Regions from separate parts of the Roseateles sp. GW821-FHT09B06 genome, predicted to be linked through region 1. Evidence: riboswitches for the same ligand, from Rfam matches in the RefSeq annotation. Region 1 holds a riboswitch; the other holds the start of a gene.
What was found. A riboswitch is a leader RNA that binds a small molecule or an ion and turns the genes downstream of it on or off. The one in region 1 is predicted to bind thiamine pyrophosphate.
Positions count from the first base shown of each region.

Region 2: it holds a riboswitch for thiamine pyrophosphate, as region 1 does, so the genes downstream of both, thiC (phosphomethylpyrimidine synthase ThiC) here and AC07OQ_RS07010 (TonB-dependent siderophore receptor) in region 1, are expected to answer to the same signal.

Region 1 covers NZ_JBWKPM010000005.1:218,936-224,782, reverse strand. The annotation lists gene AC07OQ_RS07030 (hypothetical protein) at 1-38, shown strand, start outside; gene AC07OQ_RS07025 (zinc ribbon domain-containing protein YjdM) at 68-412, opposite strand; tRNA gene AC07OQ_RS07020 (tRNA-Asn) at 476-551, opposite strand; tRNA gene AC07OQ_RS07015 (tRNA-Asn) at 645-720, opposite strand; gene AC07OQ_RS07010 (TonB-dependent siderophore receptor) at 757-2,922, opposite strand; TPP riboswitch at 2,998-3,100, opposite strand; gene AC07OQ_RS07005 (carboxymuconolactone decarboxylase family protein) at 3,349-3,930, opposite strand; gene AC07OQ_RS07000 (YbfB/YjiJ family MFS transporter) at 3,927-5,147, opposite strand; gene AC07OQ_RS06995 (LysR family transcriptional regulator) at 5,214-5,847, shown strand, end outside.
Region 2 covers NZ_JBWKPM010000025.1:69,038-74,884, forward strand. The annotation lists gene AC07OQ_RS19080 (FAD-dependent oxidoreductase) at 1-297, opposite strand, end outside; gene thiC (phosphomethylpyrimidine synthase ThiC) at 302-2,164, opposite strand; TPP riboswitch at 2,343-2,472, opposite strand; gene AC07OQ_RS19090 (transglycosylase SLT domain-containing protein) at 2,647-4,314, shown strand; gene AC07OQ_RS19095 (MAPEG family protein) at 4,333-4,722, opposite strand; gene recR (recombination mediator RecR) at 4,737-5,324, opposite strand; gene AC07OQ_RS19105 (YbaB/EbfC family nucleoid-associated protein) at 5,321-5,647, opposite strand; partial or broken gene AC07OQ_RS19110 (DNA polymerase III subunit gamma/tau C-terminal domain-containing protein) at 5,781-5,847, opposite strand, start outside.

The DNA.
Region 1 (5,847 bases):
GGAGTCAAGCTCAGGGGCGATGCGAGGGCGTGAAGTGATTGCGGCCAATCGGTCACCCCACCTCGCGCTACACCTTCTTCACAAACTCCGACTTCAGCCCCATCGCGCCGATCCCGTCGATCTTGCAGTCGATGTCGTGATCGCCGTCGGCCAGGCGGATGTTCTTGACCTTGGTGCCGACCTTGACCACCAGGGACGAGCCCTTGATCTTCAGGTCCTTGATCACCGTGACCGTGTCGCCGTCCTGCAGCACATTGCCCACGGCGTCGCGGATCACGCGCACCTCTTCAGCGGCCGCCGGCTCCGAACCCTGGGCCGACCATTCGTGGCCGCACTCGGGGCAGACGAGCATGGCACCGTCCTCGTAGGTATAGGCGGATTGGCACTTAGGGCAGGCGGGCAGGGTGCTCATCGGTGGGCTCACTGAGGGAAATGAAGAAAGCCCCACATGCTTTCGCATGCAGGGCTTCTGAAGTGGCTCCCCGACCTGGGCTCGAACCAGGGACCTACGGATTAACAGTCCGGCGCTCTACCGACTGAGCTATCGAGGAATTGACCGTTCGGTATGGGTGCCCGCCGTGCGGTTGCGGCGGGCTTTCATAAAAACAGAACCTCCGAAGAGATTCTGTTTCTTCTTCTGTTCTTGGCTCCCCGACCTGGGCTCGAACCAGGGACCTACGGATTAACAGTCCGGCGCTCTACCGACTGAGCTATCGGGGAACAGAGCCTTGCATTATAGCCAGAAAATTTTAGGCCTTACAAGCTGATCTCCAAACTGGCACGCCAGGTGCGCGGCTCGAGCGGGTACAAGTACACATGGCCGTACTGGAAGGGCGATTCCTTCCAAGCGCGGCGGTCGGCGAGGTTGTCGACACCGGCGCGCCAGATCAGCAACTGCCTGCCGCCGAGTTGCTGTTCGTAGCGCAGGCCTGCGTCGAGCCGGGTCCAGCCGGGGATCTTGACGCTGTTGTCGGGCAGCACGGCGCGCCGGCCTTCGTAGACCAGGCCCATCTGCAGTTGCAGGCCCGGCAGGGTGGCGATGTTCTGGCGGCCCTGCAGCTTCAGCGCGGTCTCGGCCACATTGGCGGGCTTCAGCCCGTTCAGGCTAGTGTCTGCGCTGCCGCGGCGGCGCGCCTGCAGCTTCATCGCGCTGGCCAAGAGGCCGCCGCCGCTCCATTTCAGATCGGCCTGCGCCTCGACGCCGCGGTGCCGCGCGATGCCGTCCGCCACGCGGGTGCATGTCAGATCGGCGTCGCAAGTGCCGATGTCGCGCCACTGCGGGCGCTTGATGTCGAAGGCGCTGAGGCCCCAGTCCACGGTCGAGCTGCCGGACTTGAGGCCGATTTCCAGCTGGCGGCTCTTCAGCGCCGGCAGGGCCTGGCCGCCATTGGCATATTCGGGACGGTTGGGCACCACCTCGGACTCGACGCCCTCGCCCCAGCTGGCATAGGCCATCAACTGGGCCGACAGCGCGTGGCTCAGGCCCAGCCAGGGCGTGGTGAAGCTCTGCGTGTAGGGCGCCATGGGCTCCGAGCCGTCGGTGCGCACGCTCTCGCGCTTCAGCCGCGTGTGACGCAGCCCCAGCCAGGCCTGCCAGTCGGTGCCGATCTGGATCGTGTCGCGCAGATAGAACTCGGTGCTGCGCTCGTCGCGATTGGTGTTGTCGGCGCTGAACGTCGGGTCCGGCGTGGTGGGCGCAGGCGCCTGGCCCGAGATATTGCCGGTGCCGGCCCAGTTGTAGGTCTGGCGCTGGAAGCGGCTCTCGAAGCGCGTGAACAGCACGCCGGTGCCGATCTCGTGACGCATCCCGGCGGCGACGAACCGGCCCGCCAGCGAGAGATCCAGCGCGTCGCTGTTGCGGCGCTCGTTCTCGCTGCGGAAGTCCCACATGTCGAAGTCGCCGTTGGGGCAGTAGCGGTCGGCGTAGTAGCTGCCGTCGGCAGCCGTGCAGCCGAAGGGATAGGCCAGGCGGTCGTCGGTCTTCAGGCGCTGCACGCCCAGATGGGCCTGCGCCTTCCAATCCGCGTTCAGGCGCTGCGTCAGGCGCAGCGACGCATGCTGGTTGTTGAACACCACCGGCTGGCTCCAGTCCTGGTTGTTCAGGTTGGTGCGCGGGTCGATGTCCTTGGCCGAGGGCAGCCGGTCGCCCAGCAGGCTGAAGCCGGGCTGGCTGGGCTGGCTCTGGCGGTTCCATTCGAACTCGGCCTCCACCAGGGTGTCGGGCGTGGCGCGCCAGTCGCCGGCCAGGGCCAGCAGCTGCTTGTCGCCGCGCGCATCGCGCAGCTGCGGGCGCAGCTCGGCGGCGGCCGCATTGATGCGCAGGCCGAACGCTTGCCCCGCGCCGAAGCGGCGGCTCCAGTCCAGGCCGGCCTCGGCCGTGCCGCGCTCGCTCAAGCCCAGGGTGACGCTGGTCAGCGGTGCCGCGGTCGGGCGCTTGACCAGCAGGTTCACCAGGCCGCCGGGCGCGCTGGTGCCGGACTGGATGCCGCTGGTGCCCTTCAGCAGCTCGACGCCGCTCTTGTTGCCCAGGGACAGCGCCGTCTCGGCATTGATCGGCAGGCCGTCGCGGCGGTAGTTGAAGCGGTTGTCCAGGTCGAAGCCGCGCACCTTCAGATAGGACACATAGCCCTGCGCGTTGTAGGCATCGCCGACGCTGGCGTCGAACAGGGTCAGGCCCGACAGCGCATCGACACCGGCATCGACCAGCCGGTCGGCGCTCAGCACCGCGGCCTGCAGCGGCAGCTTGGCCACCGGCGTTTCGCTGCCGAAGCCGCCGATGGAAACGGGCGCCTCGGCGGAGCGGCCGCTGACGGAGACGGTGGGCAGCGCGCTGGACTGTTGCGCGCCGGCGCCCTGCGCGGCGCACAGCAAGGCCACGGCGAGGCCCAGGGGGGACAGGAGATGCTGGAGATGATGTGCCATCGAGTGCAAGGTCGAGCGATGGCAGGTCGGCCTCACATGAGTCCGCACGTCGGGAGAAAGGATCGGTGGTCGACGTGGACTTCTTGCGTGCTTCCCTGCGCGAGGATTACCTCAATCAGGTTCAAAGGGACTTTCTCAGTCGAACCGATTGCCCGGCCCAACACCCCTAGCGAAATGCCGTGCGGTGTCACTACCGCATGGCGAGGTGGATTGTAGTGCCGCGGGCGGACACCCCTGGCTGGAGTGGGCGCCCTGGCCCGGATGCATCGGCGATGCGGGAGCTCGGCGGCCCGGCTCGGAGGGCTGCGCCGCGTTCGGCTCACTGCGATGCACTCGCGCCCCGCGCGCGCTCGCAGCCGGGGCTGCACGCTGTGCCTCGCCCACCCTTCGTGCCCGGCCACGAGCGGTGGGCGCCGGCGTGGCAGCTCAGCTTGCCGGTCCGGGCGTGCGCGCCACATTCATCAGCCAGCACACCGTCACGAAGTAGCCGACCAGCGTGAGCAGTTCCACGAGCACCGGCTCTTTCCACTGCTGCGCGGCGGCCGAGTAGGTCGCGTCGCCGAGGCGGTGCTGGCCGATCAGTTCGCGGGCGACCTGGCGGGCGAGCGCGAGTTCGCCGGCCAGGTCGGGCGGCGACGGCTCGCCGGCATCCAGGGCTGCCAGTGCCGAGGCGGGTACGCCGGCGGCCTTGGCCAGCGGCAGGTGCATGTCCCACTCGAAGACGTTGGACAGCTCGCGCGCGACGACGCAGATGGTCCATTCGCGCAGCGCGGTGTCGAGCGTGCCCTCGTAGCGCAGGGTTTCGCCGACCTTCGCCACCGCGCGCAGCAGTGGCGGGCGGTGCAGCAGGGGTCGGAACGGGCCGTACACACCACGGCGGGGGCCATTGAACAGTTCATTGGCGGCCTCCTGCTGCGCCGCATCCAGCGTTGCCGGCGGCCCCAGCCGCTCGGGCAGGCCGGCTTCGGGAAAGGCGATGGCGGAATGGTTCGAAGGAACGGTGCTCATTGAGTTGGCTCCAGGGTTGCAGGGTGGGGTGCGGCCGCCCGCCACAGCCAGGCTGCCGTCAGCAGCAGGAGCAGCGTGGCCACGGCGTTCGCCCAGACCAGGGCATCCCAACCGGCCAGGCTGCCGGATCCCAGCGCACGAACCAGGACAGGGCCCGCGATCTGGCCGGTGGCGAAGGCGACCGTCATCCGTGCCAGCAGCGGCGTCGGGTGGGCGGGGCGCTGTTCCCGCGCCAGTTGCAGGCCGGCCATGGTGGCCACCATGAAGGTTCCGCCCACGAGCACGGCCGAGACCGCCAGCGCCCACAAGGCCTGCGTGGCCAGGGGCAAGGCCGTGCCGAGCGCCATGGCGCCCTGCGCCAGGGCCCAGACCCGTCGGCGCGGCCAGCTCGACAGCCAGCGCGCGGCGGCCGCAACGGACAGGGCCGCGGCCAGCCCGAACAGGGGCCAGGTCAGGCCGAAGACCAGCGGGTCGTCGACCTGCTGCCGGGCCATGGCGGGCAGGAAGGTGGCGGGCACGATATAGCCGAAGCCGAAGCTGCCGTAGCACAGCACCAGGCCCAGCTGCCCACGCGCCCGGTCCGGCCCGGCGGCCGGCGTCGCGTGCGCCGCCGCGGCCGGCCTGACGCCGCCGCGCAAGCTCATGCCCACGAACAAGGCGCCGGTCGCGGCGAGCGCACCGAGCTCCAGCCACAGCCAGTGCGCGGGCTGGCGCCCCCCGAGCCAGGCGAGAACGCCGGTCAGGGCGATGCCCAGGCCGACCCCGGTATAGATCCAGGCGCCCAGGTACGCGGCCCGCCGCCGGGCCAGTTCCGCCAGACACCAGCTGCTCGTGCAGATCAGCGCCCAGGCGCTGAAGATGCCGGCGGCGCCACGCAGCCCGGCACCGGCGAGCGCTCCCGAGTCCCCGCCTATCCCTGCGATGAGCAGCGTCGTCAGCGCGACGCCAATCAGCGCCAGCCGCAGGCCACGCAGCGGATCCTTGGCGAACCAGGAGACGGTCAGCGCACCGATGAGGTAGCCGCCATAGTTCGCGGCCGCCCATTCCGCGCCGGTGGCCGCGCTCAGGGTGCCGTCGCGCAGCATCAGCGGCAGCAGGGGCGTGAAGGCGAACCGGCCGATGCCCATCGCGACGGCGAGCGCGGCGATGCCGCTGCCGACGATGAGCCATGTCGTGTGCTCGGATGGTGCGCTCGGGTCGGGTTCGGTGCTCATCATGGAGCCCGATTTGACACGTCCGAGGACCTTTTGAATACTGAATTGTCAGAACATACACTTCTCAGCATGAGAACGTTTGATCTGAATGATCTGCACATCTTTCGCTGTGTCGTGAGGGAGGGCGGCGTGACGCGTGCGGCCAGCCGGCTGCATCGCGTCCCCTCCAATGTCACCACGAGAATCAAGCAGTTCGAGGAGCGCCTGGGCGTCGCCCTGTTCCGCCGCGAGGGCCGCGGCCTAGCGTTGACCGACGCGGGCCGCACGCTGCTGGGCCATGCCGAGCGCCTGCTGCAGATGGCCGATCTGGCCGAGCAGGAGCTGCGCAGCGGTGTCGTGCAAGGGGTGCTGAGACTGGGTTCCCTGGAAAGCGCGGCGGGCGCCCGGCTGCCGCCGCTGCTGTCGGCATTTCACGCCCTGTACCCGGAGGTGTCGATCGAGTTGCAGACCGGCACGACCGGCTCGCTGCTGCGCAGGCTGGAGCGCTTCGAGATCGAGGCCGCCTTCGTGTCCGAACCCTTCGAGAAGGGGCGCCTCGCGTCGCTGCCGGCCTTCGCGGAGGACCTGGTGCTGATCACGGCGAAGGGGACGCCGGCGCCGCGGCGTGCGGCCGACCTGGATGGCCAGACATTGCTGGCCTTTCCGCATGGCTGTTCCTACCGGCGCCGGCTGGTCGATTGGGTGGCCGAGGCGGGGGCATCGC
Region 2 (5,847 bases), on a different contig from region 1:
CAGCAGCAGGCTGCCGGCGATCCGCAGGCGCGGCGGGCTTGCCATGGCCGCGACGATGCGCGGCCAGAGGGCCAGCGACTCCCAGCCCAGGCGCGCGATGGCCGCGCCGCCGCATTCCTGCTCGGCCAGGGGGCTCAGCATGCCGGCCGCGGTGAAGGCGGCGGCGCCCTGGCCGTCGCAGCGCGGCTCGGGGCCGGGCGCGGGATCGAAGACCTCGACCGCGTGGCCGGCGCGGGCCAGCGTCCAGGCGAACAGGCGCCCGGCCAGGCCGGCGCCGGCGATCGCGATATGGGCCATCTGCTCAAGCCCCGGTCTTGATGGGGATGTAGAGCTCGCCGCCCCGGGCCTTGAACTCGGCGCTCTTGGCCTTCATGCCCTCGCTGAGTTGCTCGGAATACTCGCGCACCTCCTGCGTGATCTTCATCGAGCAGAACTTCGGGCCGCACATCGAGCAGAAATGCGCCACCTTGGCGCTGTCTTTGGGCAGGGTCTCGTCGTGGAACGCGCGCGCGGTCTCGGGGTCCAGGCCGAGGTTGAACTGATCGGTCCAGCGGAACTCGAAGCGGGCCTTGGAGAGCGCGTCGTCGCGCGCGCGGGCGCCCGGGTGGCCCTTGGCGATGTCGGCGGCATGGGCCGCGATCTTGTAGGCCATCAGGCCGGCCTTGACGTCGTCGCGATCCGGCAGGCCGAGGTGCTCCTTGGGCGTGACATAGCAGAGCATCGCGCAGCCGAACCAGCCGATCATCGCGGCGCCGATGCCGCTGGTGATGTGGTCGTAGCCGGGCGCGATGTCGGTGGTCAGCGGACCCAGGGTGTAGAAGGGCGCCTCGTCGCAGTGTTTCAGCTGCTCGGTCATATTGGCCTGGATCAGGTGCATCGGCACATGGCCAGGGCCCTCGATCATGGTCTGCACATCATGGGTCCAGGCGATCTTGGTCAGCTCGCCCAGCGTCCTCAGCTCGGCGAACTGGGCCTCGTCGTTGGCGTCGGCCAGCGAGCCGGGACGCAGGCCGTCGCCCAGCGAGAAGCTGACGTCGTAGGCCTTCATGATTTCGCAGATCTCTTCGAAATGCGTGTAGAGGAAGTTCTCCCGGTGGTGCGCGATGCACCATTTCGCGAGGATGGAGCCGCCGCGCGAGACGATGCCGGTGCGGCGCTTCACGGTCATCGGCACGAAGGGCAGGCGCAGGCCGGCGTGGATCGTGAAGTAGTCGACGCCCTGCTCGGCCTGCTCGATCAGGGTGTCGCGGAACAGCGCCCATGTCAGCTCCTCGGCCACGCCGCCGACCTTCTCCAGCGCCTGGTAGATCGGCACGGTGCCGATCGGCACGGCGCTGTTGCGCACGATCCAGTCGCGCGTGGTGTGGATGTTGCGGCCGGTCGAGAGGTCCATCACCGTGTCGGCGCCCCAGCGCGTGGCCCAGACCATCTTCTCGACCTCCTCCTCGATCGAGGAGCTGACGGCCGAGTTGCCGATATTGGCGTTGACCTTCACGAGGAAATTGCGGCCGATCGCCATCGGCTCCAGCTCGGTGTGGTTGATGTTGGCCGGGATGATGGCGCGGCCGCGCGCCACCTCGTCGCGCACGAACTCGGGCGTGATGATCGCGGGGATGCTGGCGCCGAAGGAATTGCCGCGCAGGCGCGCCTCGCGCTCGACGTCGGCCTGGTACTCGCGCATCCACTCGAAGCGCTGGTTCTCGCGGATCGCGACGAACTCCATCTCGGGCGTGACGATGCCGCGGCGCGCGTAATGCAGCTGGGTCACGTTGGCACCCACCTTGGCGCGACGCGGCCGGCGCTGCAGGCCGGCGCTCAGCGCGCGCAGCTTCAGCTGCTGCTCCTGGTCGCGCAGACCGTCGTCGATCAGCTGGATCGCGCGGCCCTCGTAGGCCTCGGTGTCATGTCTTGCCTCGACCCAGGCGGCGCGCGGCGCCGGCAGGCCGCGTGCCACGTCGATCGCGGCGGCCGGGTCGGTGTAGGGGCCGGAGGCGTCATAGACCGTGATCCGCTCGCCATTGCTCAGCGCGATCGCGCGCATCGGCACGCGCAGCTCGGGATGCAGGGTGCCGGCCACATGGGTCTTGGTGGAGGCGGGCAGGGGTTCGCGGCTCAGCCGGATGCTCTGGTCGAGGGCGCTCGGGGCGGTGATGCGTGGGGTCATGACTGAAGGTCTCCGGGTTGAACCCCGGAGGCTGGTCATGAGACGGAGACGGGCGCACGAAGGCTCACAAGGCGCGCCGAGAGGTGGGGCCGAGCAGGTGCGTGCAGACGGGCGGGAGGTGCGGACGGGCTTGCCGCGACCTCGACCCTGGACGACAACCTCCAGGGCCCGCACCCATGGCATGGGAGCAGGCTCTTCTTACGCCGGTACAAACCGGATCAAGTTCAGCGGGACCATGGCTTCCACCACATCTCAGCCCGACGCGTTCTCAAGGAGAACGGCGTAACAGGGCACCCCGGAGCAGGCCCGCAGTATAGGGTGCGAAGCCACGGGCTTCGTTAAATCTCTGACGGATCAGCGTGCAAACCCGGCTGTCATGGGGGCGATATGCGCCCCTAAACTGCGGCCGCTTGCTAGGGGTGGCGGGGCCGAGATGGCCGCCACCGCGCCCGTTCTTCACGAGAACCCTGGGAGGGATGGCGATGAAACGCTGGACGATGACGCTATTGGCCGGCTGCGCCCTGATGGCGCTGGCACCGCTGGGCCGGGCCCAGGACCTGGGCGATCTGGCGGCCAAGGCCAAGCTCAGCGATGCGGAGCGGGCCAAGCGCGACGCCGACAAGGTCTACCAGTGGATACGCTTCAATGCGGACAAGGCCGCGGCCAAGGCGCCGGCGCCCAAGCCCGCCCCGGCGCCGGCCGTGCCCCTGGCCCCGCTGGAGCTAGAACCGTCCGCACCGGTCGCCGTCCAGCCGCGCCCCCTGGTGGAGGACGCGCTGCAACCCGGCGTCAATGTCGACCTGGACGACGCCCAGGCCAAGCGCGACCTGTGGGTACGCCTGCGCAGCGGCTTCGCGATGCCCGACCTGAACAACGAACTGGTGGGCAAGGCCGAGAACTGGTACAGCAGCCGCCCCGACTATGTGGCGCGCATGACCGAGCGCGGCGGCCGCTACCTCTATCACATCGTGGCCGAGGTCGAGAAGCGCGGCATGCCGCTGGAGCTGGCCCTGCTGCCCTTCATCGAGAGCGCCTTCAACCCGCAGGCCATGTCCAGCGCCAAGGCCTCGGGCATGTGGCAGTTCATGCCCGCCACCGGGCGCGACTTCGACCTGAAGCAGAACATCTTCCGCGACGACCGCCGCCATGTGCTGGCCTCCACCCGCGCCGCGCTGGACTATCTGGGCCGGCTGCACGAGATGTTCGGCGACTGGCATCTGGCGCTGGCCGCCTACAACTGGGGCCAGGGCAATGTGCAGAAGGCGATCGCGCGCAACCAGAAGGCCGGCCTGCCGACCGACTACGAGAGCCTGCGCATGCCCGACGAGACGCGCTACTACGTGCCCAAGCTGCAGGCGGTCAAGAACATCGTGCTGCGTCCCGACGCCTATTCGCTGGCCCTGCCGGCGATTGCCAACCACCCCTATTTCCTGAGCGTCGAGATCGACCGCGACATCGACGTCGATGTCGCGGCCCGGCTGGCCGGCATGACGTCCGACGAGTTCAAGCAGTTCAATCCGCAGGCCAACAAGCCGGTGCTGCTGGCCGCGGCCTCCGACCAGGTGCTGCTGCCCTATGACAATGCCGACGCCTTCGCGCGCAACCTGGCCACGCACCGGGGCCAGCTCGCCAGCTGGACCGCCTGGGTGGTTCCCAGGACCATGAAGCCGGCCGACGCGGCCAAGCAGGTGGGCATGAACGAGGCCCAGCTGCGCGAGATCAACAAGATCCCGCCGCGCATGCTGGTCAAGGGTGGCTCCACGCTGCTGGTGCCGCGCAGCGCGCGCCACGACCGCGACGTCTCGGAGCAGCTGGCCGACAACGCCAGCCTGAGCCTCGCACCCGATATGCCGCCGCTGCGTCGCGTCAGCTTCAAGGCCGGCAAGGGCGACACCGTGGCCTCGGTGGCGCGCCGCTACAAGGTCGGTGCGGCCCAGGTCGCGCAATGGAACCAGGTCTCCACCAAGGCCGGTTTCAAACCCGGCCAGCTGCTGGTGGTCTACACCGCCGGTGGCGGCGGCAGCGCGAAGGCACCGGTGCGCAGCGCCAAGAGCGCCATCAAGGGCAACGGCGGTGTCCGGACGGCCAAGGCCGGCGTGAGGACCGCGCGCAGCGCCAGCGCGGCGCAGAAGCCCGGCAAGCGCCGCTGAACCCTGCGGCGAGCCGGCTCAGGCGAAGAACAGCGCCACGCCGCTGCCGAAGGCGGCGGCCCAGGCCAACGAGCGCAGGCTCGGCTGGTCGGCCAGGTACAGGCCGATATAGATCAGCCGGAAGGTGACGAAGGACAGCGCGAGCATGTCGATGCGCTCTTGCGCCGCCCCCAGCTGCTGGGCCGCCAGCACGCCGGCGATGAACAGCGGCAGTGCCTCGAAACTGTTGGCCTGCGCCGCATCGGCGCGCGCCTGCCAGCCGCCCAGCCTGGCCAGCCAGGCCCGCGGGTGGTGGTTGTCGAAACCACCGTCGCGCAATCGCTTGCCGAAGCCCTTGGACTTGGCGATGCCGGCGCAGACGACGGGCAGCGCGCAGGCCACCAGGATGCAGTAGTTGGCAACGGTCATGGTCGCTTTCGTGCTCAGCGGCGGTCCACCAGCGCATGGGCGATCGTGCCCAGATCCACATATTCCAGCTCGCTGCCCACCGGCACGCCGCGCGCCAGGCGCGTGGCGCGGATGGCCCGCGAGCGCAGCGCCTCGGCCAGCACATGGGCCGTGGCCTCGCCCTCGGCGGTGAAGCTGGTGGCCAGGATCACCTCCTCCACCCCCGGCTCGGCGGCGCGCGCCAGCAGCTGCTCGGCGCCGATGGCCTGGGTCGAGAGTCCGTCCAGCGGACTCAGGCGCCCCTGCAGCACGAAATAGTAGCCGCGGTAGGAGCCGGTGCGCTCCAGCGCCGCCTGGTCGGCCGGACTTTCCACCACGCACAGCAGGCGCGCATCGCGCTGCGCATCGCTGCAGATCTCGCAGACCGGCGCCTCGCTGAAGGTGTGGCAGCGCTGGCAATGGCGCACCTGGGCCATCGCCGCCGAGAGCGCCGCGGCGATGCTGCGGGCCCCCTCGCGGTCGTGCTGCAGCAGGTGGTAGGCCATGCGCTGGGCCGACTTCTGGCCCACGCCGGGCAGGCGCTTCAGCGCCTCGATCAAGTCCTCGAGGGCGGACAAGATCAGAACGGGAACTTCATGCCCGGAGGCATCGGCATGCCGGCGGTCAGCTTGCCCATCTTTTCCTGGCTGACCGCTTCGGCGCGGCGCACCGCGTCGTTGAAGGCGGCGGCCACCAGATCCTCCAGCATGTCCTTGTCGTCGGCCAGCAGGCTGGGGTCGATGGTGATGCGCTTGACGTCGTGCTTGCAGGTCATCGTGACCTTGACCATGCCGGCGCCCGACTGGCCCTCGACCTCGATATTGCCGAGCTCGTCCTGGGCCTTCTTCAGGTTGTCCTGCATGGCCTGGGCCTGCTTCATCAGGCCGGCGAGTTGACCCTTCATCATGTTCGTATCTCCTTGTCGATTCAATCAGCGTAGCAAACGCATTCCCCAGCGGAGCCCGAGGATCCGGCTTTGCCGGGCCTGCGGGCTCGCCCCCTCGAAGGGGGCTCGCGAAGCGAGTAGGGGGTGGTTCATATCAGTGGGGTTTGATCGAGCCCGGAACGATGCGGGCCGTCTTGAACTGGGTCATCAGCTGCCGCACC